4 regions of the Staphylococcus carnosus genome follow, and region 1 is predicted to be linked to each of the others. Evidence: predicted binding sites of a transcription regulator. Region 1 holds the regulator's gene; each other region holds the start of a gene.

What was found. The regulator Rex, encoded in region 1, represses fermentation and respiration genes when NADH is low (regulators of the CRP and FNR family bind a similar motif). The targets are predictions, from matches to a motif close to TTGTGAAATATTTCACAA.
Region 2: the regulator Rex is predicted to act here: its motif matches at 1,573-1,590, upstream of arcA (arginine deiminase).
Region 3: the regulator Rex is predicted to act here: its motif matches at 2,316-2,333, upstream of pflB (formate C-acetyltransferase).
Region 4: the regulator Rex is predicted to act here: its motif matches at 2,497-2,514, upstream of DYE31_RS02910 (nitrate/nitrite transporter).

Annotation. Positions count from the first base shown of each region.
Region 1 is NZ_UHCT01000001.1:994,005-998,505, forward strand. Features, by position in the region: gene tsaD (tRNA (adenosine(37)-N6)-threonylcarbamoyltransferase complex transferase subunit TsaD) at 1-73, shown strand, start outside; gene DYE31_RS04605 (ABC-F family ATP-binding cassette domain-containing protein) at 421-2,349, opposite strand; gene DYE31_RS04610 (redox-sensing transcriptional repressor Rex) at 2,946-3,590, shown strand; gene DYE31_RS04615 (sulfurtransferase TusA family protein) at 3,640-3,864, opposite strand; gene DYE31_RS04620 (YeeE/YedE family protein) at 3,891-4,501, opposite strand, start outside.
Region 2 is NZ_UHCT01000001.1:466,859-471,359, forward strand. Features, by position in the region: gene arcA (arginine deiminase) at 1-1,220, shown strand, start outside; gene arcA (arginine deiminase) at 1,647-2,882, shown strand; gene arcD (arginine-ornithine antiporter) at 3,162-4,501, shown strand, end outside.
Region 3 is NZ_UHCT01000001.1:532,612-537,112, reverse strand. Features, by position in the region: gene pflB (formate C-acetyltransferase) at 1-2,240, opposite strand, end outside; gene DYE31_RS02265 (DUF488 domain-containing protein) at 2,511-2,882, opposite strand; gene DYE31_RS02260 (DUF3021 domain-containing protein) at 3,985-4,434, opposite strand; gene DYE31_RS02255 (LytTR family DNA-binding domain-containing protein) at 4,443-4,501, opposite strand, start outside.
Region 4 is NZ_UHCT01000001.1:670,027-674,527, forward strand. Features, by position in the region: gene narI (respiratory nitrate reductase subunit gamma) at 1-174, shown strand, start outside; gene nreA (nitrate respiration regulation accessory nitrate sensor NreA) at 190-657, shown strand; gene nreB (nitrate respiration regulation sensor histidine kinase NreB) at 635-1,678, shown strand; gene nreC (nitrate respiration regulation response regulator NreC) at 1,696-2,349, shown strand; gene DYE31_RS02910 (nitrate/nitrite transporter) at 2,638-3,804, shown strand; gene DYE31_RS02915 (FtsW/RodA/SpoVE family cell cycle protein) at 3,942-4,501, opposite strand, start outside.

The sequences.
Region 1 (4,501 bases):
TATGCGAAGTGATATGCACTTGAACGGTCATAGCAGTCTAGATATTGAAGATTTTTCAGTTGAGAAGGAATAAATGGAATATCAATAAGAGAGATGTTAACAAGAGTTAGCGTCTCTTTTTTTGTATGTTTACATTTTTAATCAACTTAATACAATATTAATAATTGTCAATAGCGAACGTGCGTACTTATCAACAATCGGTGTATAAATTGTGGATAAGTGTGGATATTGTTGTGTATAGCAGTAGTTTTTCATGTGAATAGGAGAGAAAAGAGTTGCTTATTACTTGTGGATAACTAGGATAACTTTGTGGATAGCTGATGTGGTGGGGTTTGATGTGTGTATAAAATTGTTAAATTTTTGTAATAAAAGAGGTGTGAAATGTAATTCTCATTTCAGCACCTCTGTAATATTTATGGATTATATTATTTTTTCTTGTAATTCTTCCCAACGTATCATAATTTGTTCTAGTTGCTGTTCGGTGTTGTTTTTTTCATCAGCTAATTCTCCAGCTTTTTCAGGATCACTGAAAATTTCAGGTTGTGTCAGCTGTTCATTAATATCTGCGATTTTTTGTTCGCATGCTTCGATTTCTGCTTCGCAATTTTCAATTTGACGTTCGATTTGACGCTGCTCTCGCTTTTGCGCTTTTTGATCTGAATAAGAATTTGAAGTCGAAATTTGTGCTTTTTCTTCAGCTTGTTCTGCTTCAGCTTTAGCTTGCAATGCAGCTTTTTCTTCTGTTTTATCAAGATAGTATTGATAATCTCCAGCATAAATCGTACCGCCTGTTTCATCCATATCGAAGATTTTATTAGCTAGTTGGTTAATAAAATATCTGTCATGTGATACAAAGATTAAGGTACCTTCAAAGTGTTGCAATGCTTGCTCTAACATTTCTTTAGAATCAATATCTAAGTGGTTAGTCGGTTCATCTAAAATAAGTACATTATTGCGTTCTAACATTAAGAGTGCCAGCTGCAAACGTGCTTTTTCGCCACCAGATAAATCATTAATGATTTTCTTCACATCATCTTGAACAAATAAGAAACGTCCTAATACAGCACGTACGTCTTTTTCTGGCATAGTCGGATATTGGTCCCAAACATAATCTAAGATCGTCTTGTTCGATTTGAATTCTGCTTGTTTTTGGTCATAATAACCGACACGTAAATTAGCACCGTGGGTAATCTCACCGTTTATTTTAGGAATGCGTTCTGCAATGGTTTTAATAAAAGTAGATTTGCCAATACCATTCGGGCCAATCACTGCAATATGATCACCTTTAGAAACTTCAAGTGTAATAGGGGAAGTAACGGGTTGATCATGATAGCCGATTTCTAAGTTGCGAATATGGTATACATCATTACCAGTATTGCGGTCGAAATCAAATTGAATATTTGCACTTCTGGCATCTAACATCGGTTTATCAATACGTTCGATTTTTTCTAATACTTTTCGGCGACTTTTGGCCATACCGCTTGTAGAGGCACGTGTAATATTTTTTTCTACGAAGGTTTCAAGACGTTTTATCTCAGCTTGTTGACGTTCGTATTCTTGCATACGCTTTTCATAATATTGGTCGCGTTGCGTGATGAATTTGCTGTAGTTGCCGACGTAATGTTGAACAGCACCTAGAGCGACATCATAAATCTGATTTACCGTTTTATCGAGGAAGAAGCGGTCATGGCTGATAATTACGATTGCACCTTTAAAATAGTTTAGATAATCTTCTAGCCATTGTGTCGTTTCCATGTCTAAGTGGTTGGTCGGTTCATCCAGTAATAATAAATCTGGCTCACTTAATAGCATTTGAGCTAGTGAGAGGCGTGTTTTTTGTCCGCCGCTGAAATCGTTGACGGGACGATGGAAATCGTCTTCTGAAAAGTCCAAACCATGCAATACAGTTTTAATTTTACTTTCGTATTGATAACCTTCTAATCGCTCAAACTGATTGGAAAGTGTTTCGTATTTAGACATATGTGTTTTAAATGTTTCTGTTTCATATTCATCTGCATGTTCAGCTAACCAAGCAGTTTCTGCTTGCATATCTGCTTCCATTTGTTTTAATTTAGCAAAGGGTTTTGACATTTCTTCCCATACAGTGTGGTTTGTATCTAGTGTCATTTGTTGTGTCAGATACCCGACTTTTAAATTTTTGATTTTAGAAATATTGCCTTCATCATATCCATCGACTCCAGCTATAATTTTCATTAAAGTAGACTTGCCGGCACCATTTCGACCGACGATACCTATTTTTTCATGGCTCTTTACTTCGAAGTGAACATCATTAAAGATTTCTTCGCCATCGAAAGATTTAGAGACATTGTTGAGTTGTAATAAAATCATGTCGTATGTTTACGAGTCAGACTGTTAAGTTAAAACTGGCTCGTAGACCTCCTTTCTTATCGCTCTATATAATGACTTACTTTCCATTATAAGTGGAAATAGTGGTTATGCCTATTAAATATCATGAATTTCCTTCATTGAAAATAAGAATCGTTTTACATCAAAACAGACAATAAATATTCAATTGTATTAAATTTGTTACAAAATCATGTGTTCAAATTATATATTTAAACGTATAATAGTAACTACATCACTGATAATAGCTGGAGAATATCAACTATAATCTGCGTTATTAACGTTTGAATTGTTCATAGAAAGTTACTTTTACAGTTATTTATTTTTAGAGGTGTATAAGGTATACTTAGTTAATAAAAATGCTTTAATCCTTTAATTTAAGAAGATTAATGTAGTTGCAATATAAATTAAAAACTATTTGAACATGGTAATATCCTCAAAAGAAAAAGGCTAAGAACTGCAAAGAGTATTTTTTTCTGAACTTCATATTTTTCACAATCAACAAAGTCTATTACAGTATTTACATGAGAGATTAGAACTTGTTCAGACATAATAGTTTTGAAGATGTGGGGGTAAACAAATTGAGTAATCAAAAAAATAATATTCCTCGTGCGACCTTAAAACGTTTGCCGCTTTATTACAGACTTGTCAATCAGCTTCACGAAAAAGGAATTGACCGAGTTAATTCTAAAACAATCAGTGAAGCGTTAGATATTGATTCTGCTTCAATTAGAAGAGACTTTTCTTATTTTGGAGAATTAGGTAAGAAAGGTTACGGCTATAATGTCGAAAGTTTGTTAGAATTTTTCAAAAGCAAAATCAGCGAGAGCGATACGATTAAAATCGGTTTGGTCGGAGTGGGGAATTTAGGTAAAGCATTGCTTTCATATAATTTTTCTATCCATGATGAAATGGTTATTACCGAAGCTTTTGATATTCGTGATGATATCGTCGGTACAAAAGTTGGTAAAGTCATCGTAAATAAAATGGAAGACTTGCAATCAATTTTGAAAAGTGCAGAATTGGATGTAGTTATTTTAACAACTCCAGGAAGTGCAGCCCAAGAAGCTGCAGATCAAATTGTGGATAGCGGCGTGAAAGGTATTTTGAATTTTACACCAACGCGAATTAATGTACCAGACGATGTCTCTGTTCATCAGATTGATCTAGGTATTGAGCTGCAATCGCTTTTATTCTTTATGAACAATCTTCGAAACAGCAATTAAAAAAAGCGTTCCAAATTCAGGTTTGGAACGCTTTTTCTAATTGCTTAAGTTATGCTTTTTGAACTGTAATTGTCCAAGATGCATCGCCGATTTGTTCATAATTAGTAACTGGATAATTTTTTTCTGCAGCCCAGTTTGGAATAGCTTCTGTTGCTTGCGTGCAGTCAAAGTCGATTTTTAGTTCATCACCGATATTTAACGTTTCCATTTTTTTCTGTGCTTCAATTAATGGAAAAGGACATACCATACCTACTGTTCCCAATTCATATAACATATAAACGCCCCTTAATTATTTTGAAATTATGATTGTGCAGCTGGACGTGCTGCGTTTTGTTTAGATGATTTTTGCATTGCTTTCATAGGTTTTACAAATAAGAAGTAACTCATAAATCTTGTACCCAAAATCATAGCGGCTAAAGCAATCCAACCTTGCCATGAAAGTGCTGCTGTTGCAACTAAACCGTTTCCGATTGAACAACCACCAGCTACTGAGGCACCAAATCCCATAAAAGCACCGCCGATAACACTATTACGAAGTGTCTTTTTATCAGGTAGTCTCCAAGCGAATTCTCTAGAGCCTTTTGCAGCAATATAAGATCCGATAAAGATACCGAGAACTAAGAATACGCCCCAATCTAAAAATGATGTTTTACCAGATAAAATAAACTGTACTAGATTTGAAGAAGGGGTAGTAATACCAAGTCCTCCTTCTCGGCCTGTTGAATAACTCATTGGCCAAGCAAGTAATGCGATTAAACCTACTGCGATTGCTGCAACAAAAGGATGGAATTTCTTCTCGAAGAAGAAATGACGAATCCCTGTATAACGTTGTTTTAACTTTGGAATTGCAATTTTAGGTTTAGGTTTGCGTAATGTTCTTACAACAAGATAACCTGTAACTGCTACGAGTC
Region 2 (4,501 bases), 530 kb from region 1:
AACCAATTAATGTAAACAGTGAAATCGGCAGGTTAAAGACGGTTTTGCTGAAACGTCCAGGTAAAGAATTAGAGAATTTAGTACCGAATTATTTACAAAGATTGTTGTTTGACGATATTCCATTTTTAAAAGAAGCGCAAGCAGAACATGACCAATTTGCACAATTGTTAAGAGATGAAGGGGTAGAAGTGCTTTATCTTGAAGATTTAACTGCAGAAAGTATAGCAGATCCGATGGTAAGAGGTCAGTTCATTGAAGATGTACTTTCAGAATCAAAAAAGACAATCCAAGGTCATGAAGAGGAAATACGTAACTTATTCAACTCACTCACAGATCAAGCACTTGTAGAAAAAGTAATGGCAGGTGTTAGAAGAGAAGATATACAACTTGAAACATCACATTTAACAGAATATATGCGACATCCATATCCATTTTATATGGATCCTTTACCTAACCTTTATTTTACAAGAGATCCACAAGCTTTTATTGGTAATGGTGTTTCTGTGAATCAAATGCATTGGTCGGCGAGACGTCGTGAGACATTATTCATTGATTATATCTTGAAGCATCATCCAAGATTTGCTGATGCAGATATACCTATTTGGTATGACCGCCATATGCCGTATCAAATGGAAGGCGGCGATCAATTAGTACTTTCAAAAGAAGTATTAGCAATCGGTATTTCAGAACGTACTTCTGCACCTGCTGTTGAAGAGATTGCGCGTAAAATTTTTGAACAACCGAATTCGACATTCAAAAAAGTTATTGCAATCGAAATTCCGAATACACGTGCATTCATGCATCTTGATACAGTATTTACAATGATTGATTACGACAAATTTACTATACATTCTGCTATTCAAGAGATGAGTGATCAATTCAGCATCTTTATTATCGAACCTGATGGTGATGATATTAAAATTACAAAATCAGACTCATTAAAAGAAACACTTGAAGAGGCATTGCATATCGAGAATGTTGAACTGATTCCAACAGGAGACGGCGATCCGATTATTGGACCGCGTGAACAATGGAATGACGGTTCTAATACACTGACAATCAGACCGGGTGTAGTGGTAACCTATGATCGAAATTTTGTATCTAACCAGTTACTACGTGATAAAGGAATTAAAGTACTTGAAATCAAAGGAAGCGAATTAGTACGTGGACGCGGGGGTCCGCGCTGTATGAGCCAACCTATTTATAGAGAAGATATTTAAATATTCACTGTCACCTAAACAAGGTGGCAGTTTTTTATGTTTGTGGGTACAAGAGTTTATTTGACACACTAACAGAATTATTTTTAATCAAACGCATTAAGTTATATGCAAAATAAATTAATATTCATTGTATAGGAGTGATAACACGTGTTAATACAGTCACATTCCAATGTTGATTCTTACATTATGAATATATTCTCTAAATAATGAATAAAATACTTTTTAAAGAAATTAAAACTGTAAAAGTGATGGATATACCTACGATTATGCATAAAAAGGAGTGAATATTGTAGGGTTTATACAAAATTATGCAATGAATAAATTTAAGAGTGTGAAAAATACAACATCCTTTATGTGATTTTAATCACATGAGAAGTGTTTGCAAGGGCTTACAATGTAGACAAATAGAACAAGGAGGTTTCACAAATGAATGAACATCCAATTAAAGTAAATAGTGAGATCGGAAAATTGAAAACGGTGTTGCTTAAACGTCCTGGTAAAGAATTAGAAAATTTAGTACCTGAGTATCTTGGCGAATTATTATTTGATGATATCCCATACTTGAAAGTAGCCCAAGAAGAACATGATAAATTCGCTCAAACGCTTCGTGATGAAGGTATAGAAGTTGTTTATCTTGAAGACTTAGCAGCAGAAGCAATTGAAGAGCCAGAAGTGCGCAAACAATTTATCGAAGATGTTTTAGCGGAATCTGAAGAAACTTTATTAGGCCACGAAGATGCGGTGAGAACATTATTCGAAGACTTAGATAATAAAGAATTAGTAGAAAAAGTAATGTCAGGTGTGCGCAAAGAAGAAATTCCTTTAGAGAAAGAACACCTTATAGAATACTTAGATGATTCTTATCCATTCTACATGAACCCAATGCCAAACTTGTACTTCACTCGCGACCCGCAAGCATCTATCGGCAATGGTATGACAATTAATAGAATGTATTGGCCAGCTCGCCGTAGAGAATCTATTTTCTTCACATATATTTTAAAACATCATCCACGTTTCAAAGATGCAGACGTGCCGGTGTGGTTAGATCGTAATTCACCATACAATATTGAAGGTGGAGATGAATTAGTATTATCAGAAGAAGTTGTAGCAGTGGGCATCTCAGAAAGAACATCAGCGCAAGCAATTGAAAGATTAGCAAGACATATTTTTGCTAACCCTGAATCTAAAATCAAAAAAATCGTAGCAATTGAAATTGCGAATACAAGAGCTTTCATGCATCTCGATACAGTATTTACAATGATTGATTACGATAAATTCACAATCCATTCTGCTATTGAGAAAAAAGGTGACGATATGAATATCTTCACTATCGAACCAAGTGATGACGGTAAAGATATTAAGATTACTAAATCATCTAATTTAAAAGAAACATTAAAAGATGCTTTAGGTTTAGATGAAATCACTTTTATCCCAACTGGAGATGGAGATCCGATTGTCGGTCCGCGTGAACAATGGAATGACGGTTCTAACACATTAACAATTCGTCCAGGTGTTGTTGTCACTTATGATCGCAACTATGTTTCTAACCAATTATTGCGTGATAACGGTATTAAAGTAATCGAAATTACAGGTAGTGAATTGGTTCGCGGTAGAGGGGGCCCTCGTTGCATGAGTCAACCGTTATACCGTGAAGATATCTAATTTCAAAGTGGCAGCTTGGCTTTAAATGAAATGGATTGCATCAATAGAAGTAATTCGAAGTCTTCATTTAAAGTCTTGCTTCCAATCAATAATACTGCTTTGAAAATAAATCTAAACGGCGGCAGTCGATAAATAGCCCGTATACTTTTGAAGACCGCACGAAAAACTATTAAAGCAGTATGCGTCAAAAATTTAATAAATTGACAACACATGCTTAGCAGCTAGAAAATTATGATTTTCACTTCTTTTATAGCTGCAAGTATTAAAGGAGTTTTGAAAATGAGCGAACAATTAGAACAAAATAAACTCAGTAAAACAGCTTTAATCGGTTTGGTCATTGGTTCGATGATTGGCGGCGGTGCCTTCAACATCATTTCAGATATGGGCAGCAATGCCGGCGGATTAGCGATTATTATTGGCTGGATTATTACTGCAGTTGGTATGATTTCACTAGCATTTGTATTCCAAAACTTAACAAATAAACGACCAGATTTAGATGGCGGAATATATAGTTATGCACGTGCAGGTTTCGGTGACTTTGTTGGTTTCTCTAGTGCATGGGGATACTGGTTTGCCGCATTCTTAGGAAACGTTGCATATGCGACATTGCTGATGTCAGCAGTCGGCAACTTCTTCCCGATATTTAAAGGTGGAAATACACTTCCAAGTATTATTGTGGCCTCTATCTTACTTTGGGGTGTACATTTCTTGATATTACGTGGTGTTGAAACAGCCGCGTTGATTAACAGTATAGTAACAGTTGCGAAGTTGATTCCAATCTTCCTGGCTATCGTATGTATGCTGGTAGCATTCCATTTTGACACTTTTATGGCAGGTTTTGCAGGTATGAAAGGCAACATTACTTTACCACTTAACTTTTCAAATATTATGGAACAAGTAAAAAGCACTATGTTGATTACTGTTTGGGTATTTACAGGTATTGAAGGAGCAGTTGTATTCTCAGGTCGTGCCAAAACTAAAAAAGATGTTGGTACAGCAACAGTTATTGGGCTTTTACTTGTGTTGATTATTTACTTCTTGTTAACAGTACTTGCACAAGGTGTAATTGAACAAGGACATATTTCACAATTAGATCAACCATCAATGGCTTCATTACTTGCTCACATTGTCGGACCTTGGGGTTCAACGGTTGTTAATATCGGTCTGATTATCTCAGTGCTCGGTGCATGGTTAGGTTGGACACTCCTAGCTGGAGAACTTCCTTTCGTTGTAGCAAAAGATAAAATGTTCCCTAAATGGTTCGCAAAACAAAATAGTAACGGCGCACCAGTAAACTCATTATTAATCACCAATATATTAGTACAGCTCTTCTTAATCAGTATGTTATTTACAGAAAGTGCTTATCAGTTCGCATTTTCACTCGCATCAAGTGCCATATTAATTCCATATGCATTCAGTGCTTTCTATCAATTTAAATATACGATTCAAGAAGATCGTAAGAGTCACGTTCAATTAGTTATCGGTATCATTTCATCAATTTATGCGATATGGCTCATTTACGCAGCAGGCGTGGACTACTTGTTGTTGACAATGTTGCTTTATATACCAGGACTTTTCGTATATTACACTGTTCAGAAAAATAAAGGTCAAAAATTAAT
Region 3 (4,501 bases), 460 kb from region 1:
TCATGGAATGTTCTAGAGATAACATCTAATTGCTGTTCGCGTGTTAATTTAATAAAGTTAACTGCATATCCAGACACACGAATTGTTAATTGCGGATATTCTTCTGGATGTTCCATTGCATCAATTAAAGTCTCGCGGTTAAAGACGTTGATATTTAAATGGTGACCTTGCTGCATTGCATAACCATCTAATACAGATACTAAATTATGATTTTGTTCCATATCTGTTTTGCCAAGTGATTTCGGAACAATACTGAATGTGTTAGAAATACCATCTTTACAATATTCATAAGGGATTTTAGCTACAGATGATAATGAAGCTAATGCACCATGTTCATCACGACCGTGCATTGGGTTCGCACCGGGCGCAAATGGCTCGCCTGCTTTACGTCCGTCTGGTGTATTACCTGTTTTCTTACCGTAAACGACATTAGATGTAATTGTTAATACACTCATAGTGTGCTCAGAATCGCGATATGTTTTATGCTTACGTAGTTTTTTCATAAACGATTTAACTAACTCAATCGCAATGTCATCTACACGCGCATCATTATTTCCGTATTTAGGGAATTCACCTGTTGTTTCAAAATCGACAACCAGACCTTCATCGTTACGAATTGTTTTCACTTGTCCATATTTAATTGCAGATAGAGAATCCGCAGCTACCGACAAACCAGCAATACCTGTTGCCATTGTACGGTGGACATCTGTATCATGTAATGCCATTTCAATACGTTCGTAGCTGTATTTATCATGCATATAGTGAATGACATTTAATGAGTTGATGTAAACTCCCGCTAACCATTCTATCATTTGATCAAATTTCGCATAAACTTCATCATAATCAAGAATTTCAGAATCAATCGGTACAAATTCCGGACCGACTTGCATACCGGATTTTTCATCTTTACCGCCATTAATCGCATATAATAATGTTTTGGCTAAGTTTGCACGTGCTCCGAAAAATTGCATTTGTTTACCGATGCGCATTGCTGATACACAACAAGCAATACCATAATCGTCGCCATAACTTTCACGCATCAAATCATCATTTTCATATTGAATAGAACTTGATTTGATACTCATTTCAGCACAATACGCTTTAAAGTTTTCTGGTAAACGTTGTGACCATAATACAGTTAAGTTCGGTTCAGGAGCCGGTCCTAAGTTATCCAAAGTATGCAAGAAACGGAAAGAGTTCTTAGTTACCATTGCACGACCATCTAAACCTACGCCTCCGATAGATTCAGTTACCCAAGTCGGATCCCCTGAGAATAACTCATTGTAATCAGGTGTACGTGCGAATTTAACCAAACGTAATTTCATAATGAAGTGATCCACAATTTCTTGTACTTCGCGTTCCGTTAGGACACCATCTTGTAAATCACGCTCTGCATAAATATCTAAGAACGTAGATGTACGGCCTAAACTCATCGCTGCACCATTTTGTTCTTTAATTGCTGCGAGGTAAGCAAGATACAGCCATTGTACTGCTTCTTTAAAGTTTTCAGCTGGTCTGCTGAGGTCGAATCCATAACGTTCGCTTAACACTTTTAATTCTTTTAATGCACGATATTGTTCAGAAAGTTCCTCACGCAAACGAATTGTTACTTCATCCATTACTGTCGACATATTATTATAGTCATTTAATTTTTCTTCCATTAAGAAATCAATACCATACAAAGCTACACGACGGTAATCTCCGATAATACGTCCGCGCCCATATGCATCCGGCAATCCAGTGATAATACCTGCTTTACGACATGCTAACATTTCTTTTGAATATGCATCGAATACACCTTGGTTATGCGTTTTACGTAAATCTGTGAAGATACGTTCTGTTTCTTCATCCAATTCATAACCATATGCTTCACAAGCTGCTTTTGCCATGCGAATACCGCCAAAAGGCTGCATAGAACGTTTAAATGGCTTTTCTGTTTGCACACCTACGATTTGTTCTAATTCCTCATTCAAATAACCTGCATCATGCGATAAGATTGTGGAAGCAACTTTTGTATCCATATCCCACATACCGCCGCGTTCACGTTCCTCGCGTGTTAATTCCATCACTTGATCCCATAAATCACTTGTAGCCCGTGTAGGTGATTCAAGGAATGATGAATCTCCGTTATACAACGTATAATTCAACTGTATAAAGTTTCTGACATCCACTTCTGAAGACCATTTACCTTTTTTAAAGCTTGCCCATGGTGATTTTCTTTCTTTGATCGTTTCAACCATAATAATCCCTCCGTTGGATTTAATGTGATGTTTTTATAAATCATGTTACCGTTTTCACAATGAGTATACTTATTATTGTGAAAAAAATCACTTAATTTCTGAAGGATTTTAAATAGTTGTGTCTACCTTGTGAAACTGTATTATATATTTGTACTATATGATATGCATTGTATTAGAACAGTACTTATTCTAATTCACAAAAAATAAGCTAGATGCCTGTAAAGACACCCAGCTTCTAAAATTTGTTTATTTATAATGATATCGATCTTATTATTTATAACCTTGTTCTTTTAAATATTCTTGTAATACAACTGCTTGGTTATGTTCTTCATCTTTAGCAGAATATAATAAAATCACATCTTTACGTGCATCATTAATAATGCCTTCTAATACTTTCAATTCATCGTGCTGTTCTTTATTATTTTTCAACTCATCAATATATTTCTTTTTAAAATCCTCGAACTTATCTGGATCATGACCGAACCATTTACGTAATTCTGTACTTGGGCCAATATTTTTCATCCATTCATCTAAATTCGCATTTTCTTTTGAAACACCACGAGGCCACACACGATCAACAAGTACACGTACACCATCATTTTGCGCCTTATCTTCATAAATACGTTCTACTTTGATTACCATTTTTATCCTCCTTTTCATTCTAAGAAATTTTCTCTCTTACTTTTCGAAATACCCTTACCTTAAATTCACAAACAAGTTTAAATTCCAACCACTTTATATAGCAAATATAAGTTCTATTTTATCACTGTGGTAGAACAGAAAATTTCAATTATTACAGACAATTAAACAGGTTCACAATAATGTCACATGTGCAAAAATTTTAGTTCATATTTAGTGATTTTTCTCACATTCTTTGTTAGAGTTATATGTGAAATAGATAACAAAGTTGTTGTAAGCGGATTTGCTGTTCAAGAGAGCGTAGAGATATGAACAGATAATAGATATGCGCTTTTAGCAACGCTATCTATTCAATTATTACATCCAGCGAAGATTAGAGATTCAATGAGTTTTCTAGTCTAAACGCTAATCAGTGAACGAGTTCATCTTAGATTCTGCACCTTAGAAATCATCAAGAAGCAGAAATACTGTGGTAGGAATTTCTGCTTCGCAGTACTTCATCAAACACTACGTTACCCCGCGTAATGATGAGTCTGCAGCAAGTATATTTCAGGAGGTGACTTTCGTTTTCCAAGTGATATTGGCGACAGGTTAATCCCCCGTTAACTCATCGTCATCTGACAATTTTATAAGCAAGCAATGAATCAAATGTGAGTTTCCCCAAGTTCTAAGCATTCAGCCCTATATTATACATTCATTCATTGAAATCGGCTCCCCAACCGATTTCAACCAACTCCCAATAATCCCTAGAATGTAAATATTATCGGCAATAAAGTCTTGTGATAAATTGTTAATATCTACTGATATCGAAACATTTGTATATATGAAAGTATTAATGCTTAATTCAAATGAAGACAGTTCGAATGATAGAGGATTCGACATCGGATTCACTGAATTAAGACATGATTACCCTTTATAATTGTAGGCAAAGTAAGTAATCAAAACATTAACAACAATCTTATTAAATGTAGCTCCTATTAAATATACAAAAAGAATCAAAGTAATGAATACCTCCCCTTTAGGTTTCATTACTGTAACTCCTTAAAAATTGATATTGTTAAAATGTGAGAGAAGGTTCCCCCAAACCTTCTCTCTTTTTTGTTGCTTATTGCTTCAACTCTTTGTTTATCAGATCTACTAAAGCTTTGTTTTTAAAATAATTTACTGTCCATATAATGGTATATACAATGATAAAGATACCTGTGAAGAATAAGATGTCAGCTAAAGTTAATGGGAACCATCCTGCTAATATGGCAAGGGGCAGAAACCCAATATAGCAAATGACAATATGGAGAACTGTCTTTTTTAATAAACTCCAATCTGAAGCGTCGTAAATCATACTCGCTAAACCAAATAGCACACCAATCAACCCCCATATAACGACTGCAATCAACATAATCATAGGTTCAGATAAATGAGTTTCATATAAATGTCCCATCAATGAAACAGGCGATACCGGAGAATAGTGCCCTTGTCCAAAAATGCTGGAAAATATGACTGATAATATTGTGCCGATAACAACGCCTATACAAAAATCATTCATAAGTGGTTTCATTATTTTTTTCATAATTTTAACCTCGCCTTTAATTTTTTTAAATAACGTCTTGAAGAATACGTGGCTT
Region 4 (4,501 bases), 320 kb from region 1:
CCGAATGCAAGTTTGATGACAAATGTGCCTTGGTCATTTAAACTGCATATATTCTTAGGTTTTTCTATTTTTGCATTATGGCCATTCACACGTTTAGTTCACGTGTGGAGTGTTCCATTATCTTATGCAAACAGAAGTTATATTATTTATCGTAAAAATAAAGCAAGAACATAATAGTGAGGGGGAGAGATGTTGAATAGTGTAATTGCTTCAGATTACTTTGATTACCAAGATGCTTTGGATGAAATCAGAGAAACAGAGAAATTTGATTTTGCAGCGATTGCATTGCCAGAAGATGGATTGCATAGTGCGGTCATTAAATGGAAATATGCTTCCGGCAATATCAACTACCGCTATCGAATGATTGTTTTAAGACCAGGAAAAGGTTTGGCTGGTCTGGTAATTCGAACGGGCTCTAGAAAGATTGTCGAAGATGTAGATGCTGAATTAAGTCAAAATGACAAATTAGGTTATCCGATTGTTTTGAGTGAAGCACTAACAGCAATGGTGGCTATCCCATTATGGAAGAATAATCGGGTTTATGGTGCATTGTTATTAGGACAACGCGAAGGTCGTCCTTTACCGGAAGGTAGCACGACGTTTCGTATTAATCAACGGTTAGGGAGTTTTACAGATGAAATCAATAAGCAACCGTGATAAATTACAAGATTTATTAACGCAGTATTATCTGAATACCAATGAAAAAATGGTTTTCTTAAATAGTACAGGGGAAGTTATTGCATTAAATGAAGCAGCAGAAGAAGTTTTTGCAGATGACAATGACTATTCTCAAATGACGAATGCAGTTTGTCGCAGATGTGAAGGATATTCAAATGAATATGATATTATGTCTTGTGAAAACTGCTTTTTAGAAGCCTTAGAAATAGGAAAAGGCAGCTTCCAAGTATTTATACGCACAAAAGACAATAAAATCCAACCTTATACAGCATCTTATGAATTGATTGATCATGAAAAAGGAATTTATGCATTTACATTACACAACGTCTCTCCGCAAATTCAGCGTCAAGAGCGAATGTATCAACGGAAAATGATGCAAAAAACAATTTCAGCTCAAGAAAATGAAAGAAAACGTATCTCAAGAGAGTTGCATGACGGCATTGTACAAGAACTAATCAATGTCGATGTTGAACTGCGTTTATTAAAATACCAGCAAGATAAAGATGAGTTAATAGATAATTCAAAACGGATAGAAGGTATCATGTCTCGCTTGATAGATGATGTTCGTAATTTATCAGTAGAATTACGTCCGTCATCTCTTGATGATTTAGGTTTAGATGCTGCTTTCCGTTCTTACTTTAAACAATTTGAAAAAAATTATGGCATCCATGTAAATTATCATACTAATTTTTCTGCACAACGCTTCGATAATGAAATTGAAACTGTGGTATATAGAGTAGTGCAAGAAGCATTGTTTAATGCTTTAAAATATGCACAAGTCGATATAGTTGAAGTTTCACTGCAATTGAATGAAAATAATATTATTGCAGAAGTGAGTGATCGGGGTGTCGGGTTTAAACGGGGAGATGATCCTAAAGGAACAGGGTTAGGTTTATTCGGCATGAATGAACGTGCAGAATTGGTGAATGGTACAGTTAATATAGATTCTCAGATCAATCGCGGCACCATTGTAACATTGGAAGTTCCAATAACTGATTAACGATAGGAGACTTTAAGTTGAAGATAGTGATTGCAGATGATCATGCAGTTGTAAGAACTGGATTCTCTATGATTTTGAATTTTCAAGATGATATGGAAGTCGTAGATACAGCTGCAGATGGTGTAGAAGCTTATCAAAAAGTGATGCAGCACCAACCGGATGTTTTAATTATGGATTTAAGTATGCCTCCAGGTGAATCAGGTCTTATTGCTACAAGTAAAATTGTGGAAAGTTTTCCTGATACTAAGATTTTAATTTTAACGATGTATGATGATGAAGAGTATCTATTCCATGTCTTGCGTAATGGTGCTAAGGGTTATATTTTAAAAAATGCACCAGATGAACAACTCATATCTGCCGTTCGTACTGTTTACCGCGGCGATACGTATATTGATCCTAAAATGACCACTTCATTAGTTAATGAATTCGTCAATAATACAGGTCAAGATGCTAATAGTACGAATGATCCATTCCGTATTTTGTCTAAAAGAGAATTAGAGATTCTCCCGTTGATTGCAAAAGGCTATGGAAATAAAGAAATTGCCGAAAAACTGTTTGTGTCAGTTAAAACAGTTGAAGCGCATAAAACACATATTATGCAAAAATTGAATTTAAAATCAAAACCTGAATTAGTAGAGTATGCTTTGAAGAAAAAGTTACTTGATTTTTGATGAATTTTTGGAATCTGTCGATAAAGACAGGTTCTTTTTTTATTGTTGAATTGTGGCAAAAATGTGACTGTAAACGCTGGTATGACAAGGTTTAGACCTATTAAACACCTATTAGGGAAAAGCCGAATCTTTTAAGGGAAAGCCCTTATGTTCAATCTTTCACACGACCTATAAAATATAAACTATAAGCAGTATCTTAGAATATTAAAAATAACTTCGACTCAAAGTGAAATAATGCACTGAGGTACTGCTACTCTTTTTTGATATGAAAATGTTAGGGTGAAAAAAATGAACAAATCAAAAGGCGGTTTACAATTAACAGTCCAAACTTTAAGTTTGGTAGCCGGCTTTATGGTGTGGAGCATCATTGCACCATTGATGCCGATGATTTCACAGGACATTAAAATTACAAGTTCTCAAATTTCAATTGTACTTGCAATTCCTGTTATTTTAGGATCGGTTTTACGTATTCCATTTGGTTATTTAACTAATATAATTGGCGCTAAATGGGTTTTCTTTTCTAGTTTTATCATATTATTATTCCCGATTTTCTTGCTTAGTCAAGCGCAATCAGTGAACATGCTGATGTTAGCAGGATTTTTCTTAGGTGTTGGCGGCGCAGTCTTTTCAGTAGGTGTAACTTCAATTCCTAAGTATTTCCCTAAAGATAAAGTAGGATTAGCAAACGGTATTTATGGAATGGGGAACTTAGGTACAGCGGTATCTTCATTCTTAGCACCTCCGATTGCTGGGGCAATCGGCTGGCAATCAACTGTCAGATTATACTTAATTGTGATGGCAGTATTTGCGATTGTCATGTTCTTCTTAGGTGATGCTAAAGAGCCTAAAGTTAAAATTCCTTTAGTAGCACAAACAAAAGATTTACTTAAAGATTTAAGAACATACTATTTAAGTTTTTGGTACTTTATTACCTTTGGTTCATTTGTAGCATTCGGTATCTTCTTACCGAAATACTTAGTCGATCATTATGAATTGACTACAGTAGATGCAGGTATACGTGCAGGTATCTTTATTGCGATTGCTACATTCTTAAGACCTCTTGGCGGTATTATCGGTGATAAAATTGATGCTGTAAAAGCACTGAAAGTAGACTTTTTATTTATGATTATCGGTGCAATTATTTTAGGTATTGCCAATGATATGATTTTATTCACAGTAGGATGTTTAACAGTCAGTGTGTGTGCAGGTATTGGAAATGGATTGGTATTCAAACTTGTACCTCAGTACTTCCAAAAAGAAGCGGGTGTCGCAAACGGTATTGTTTCAATGATGGGAGGACTTGGAGGTTTCTTCCCACCACTTGTTATAACATATGTAACAAGTATCACTGGAACAAGCCACTTAGCTTTTATCTTCTTAGCATTGTTTGGTGTCTTAGCCCTTGTAACGATGTGGCATTTAAGCAAGAAAAATCGTTCGCTTGCATATAAATAAGAACGATATGGATGAATGAAAATGTAAATATTGGAAACGTATGGGCCATCAATCAGAAATGTTGATGGCCCATAGTTATACTCTAAGCAGAACGTTGTGAGATAGTTGAAACTCGTGATTGTTCTGCTTTTGTCGTGTTATTTAATGGTATGTATTTTTTGATTTGATGCACGATCGCGATTGATTTTACGTGTCGTCATAATTAGAACCGCAAAAGCAATACTGACACTCAACATTGATGAACCACCATAACTCAGCAGTGGTAATGTAACACCTGTTAAAGGAATTGTACCAGACACACCGCCGATGTTAACGAAGGCTTGAATGAAGATATAACTGCCAATACCAATACAAATCAACTTATAAAAGTGATTAATTGTACGACCAGCATAGATTAAACTCTTAACGACTACCCAGCCATAGAGTCCTAGAACTATCAATACGCCTAGTAATCCCAACTCTTCTGATACTACAGTGAAAATAAAGTCAGTGTGAGGTTCTGGCAAATAACCGAGCTTTGAGACACCGTTGCCGAGTCCTTTGCCGAATAAACCGCCATTACCAATTGAAATTAAAGCGCTTGTAAGTTGATATCCTTCATTATTTTCATATTGAAACGGATTTAAGAAAACAGCGATTCGTTTCAATCTGTAGATGTTTTTGGCATCGAATAATAATGTATAAACCAAATAAAGTA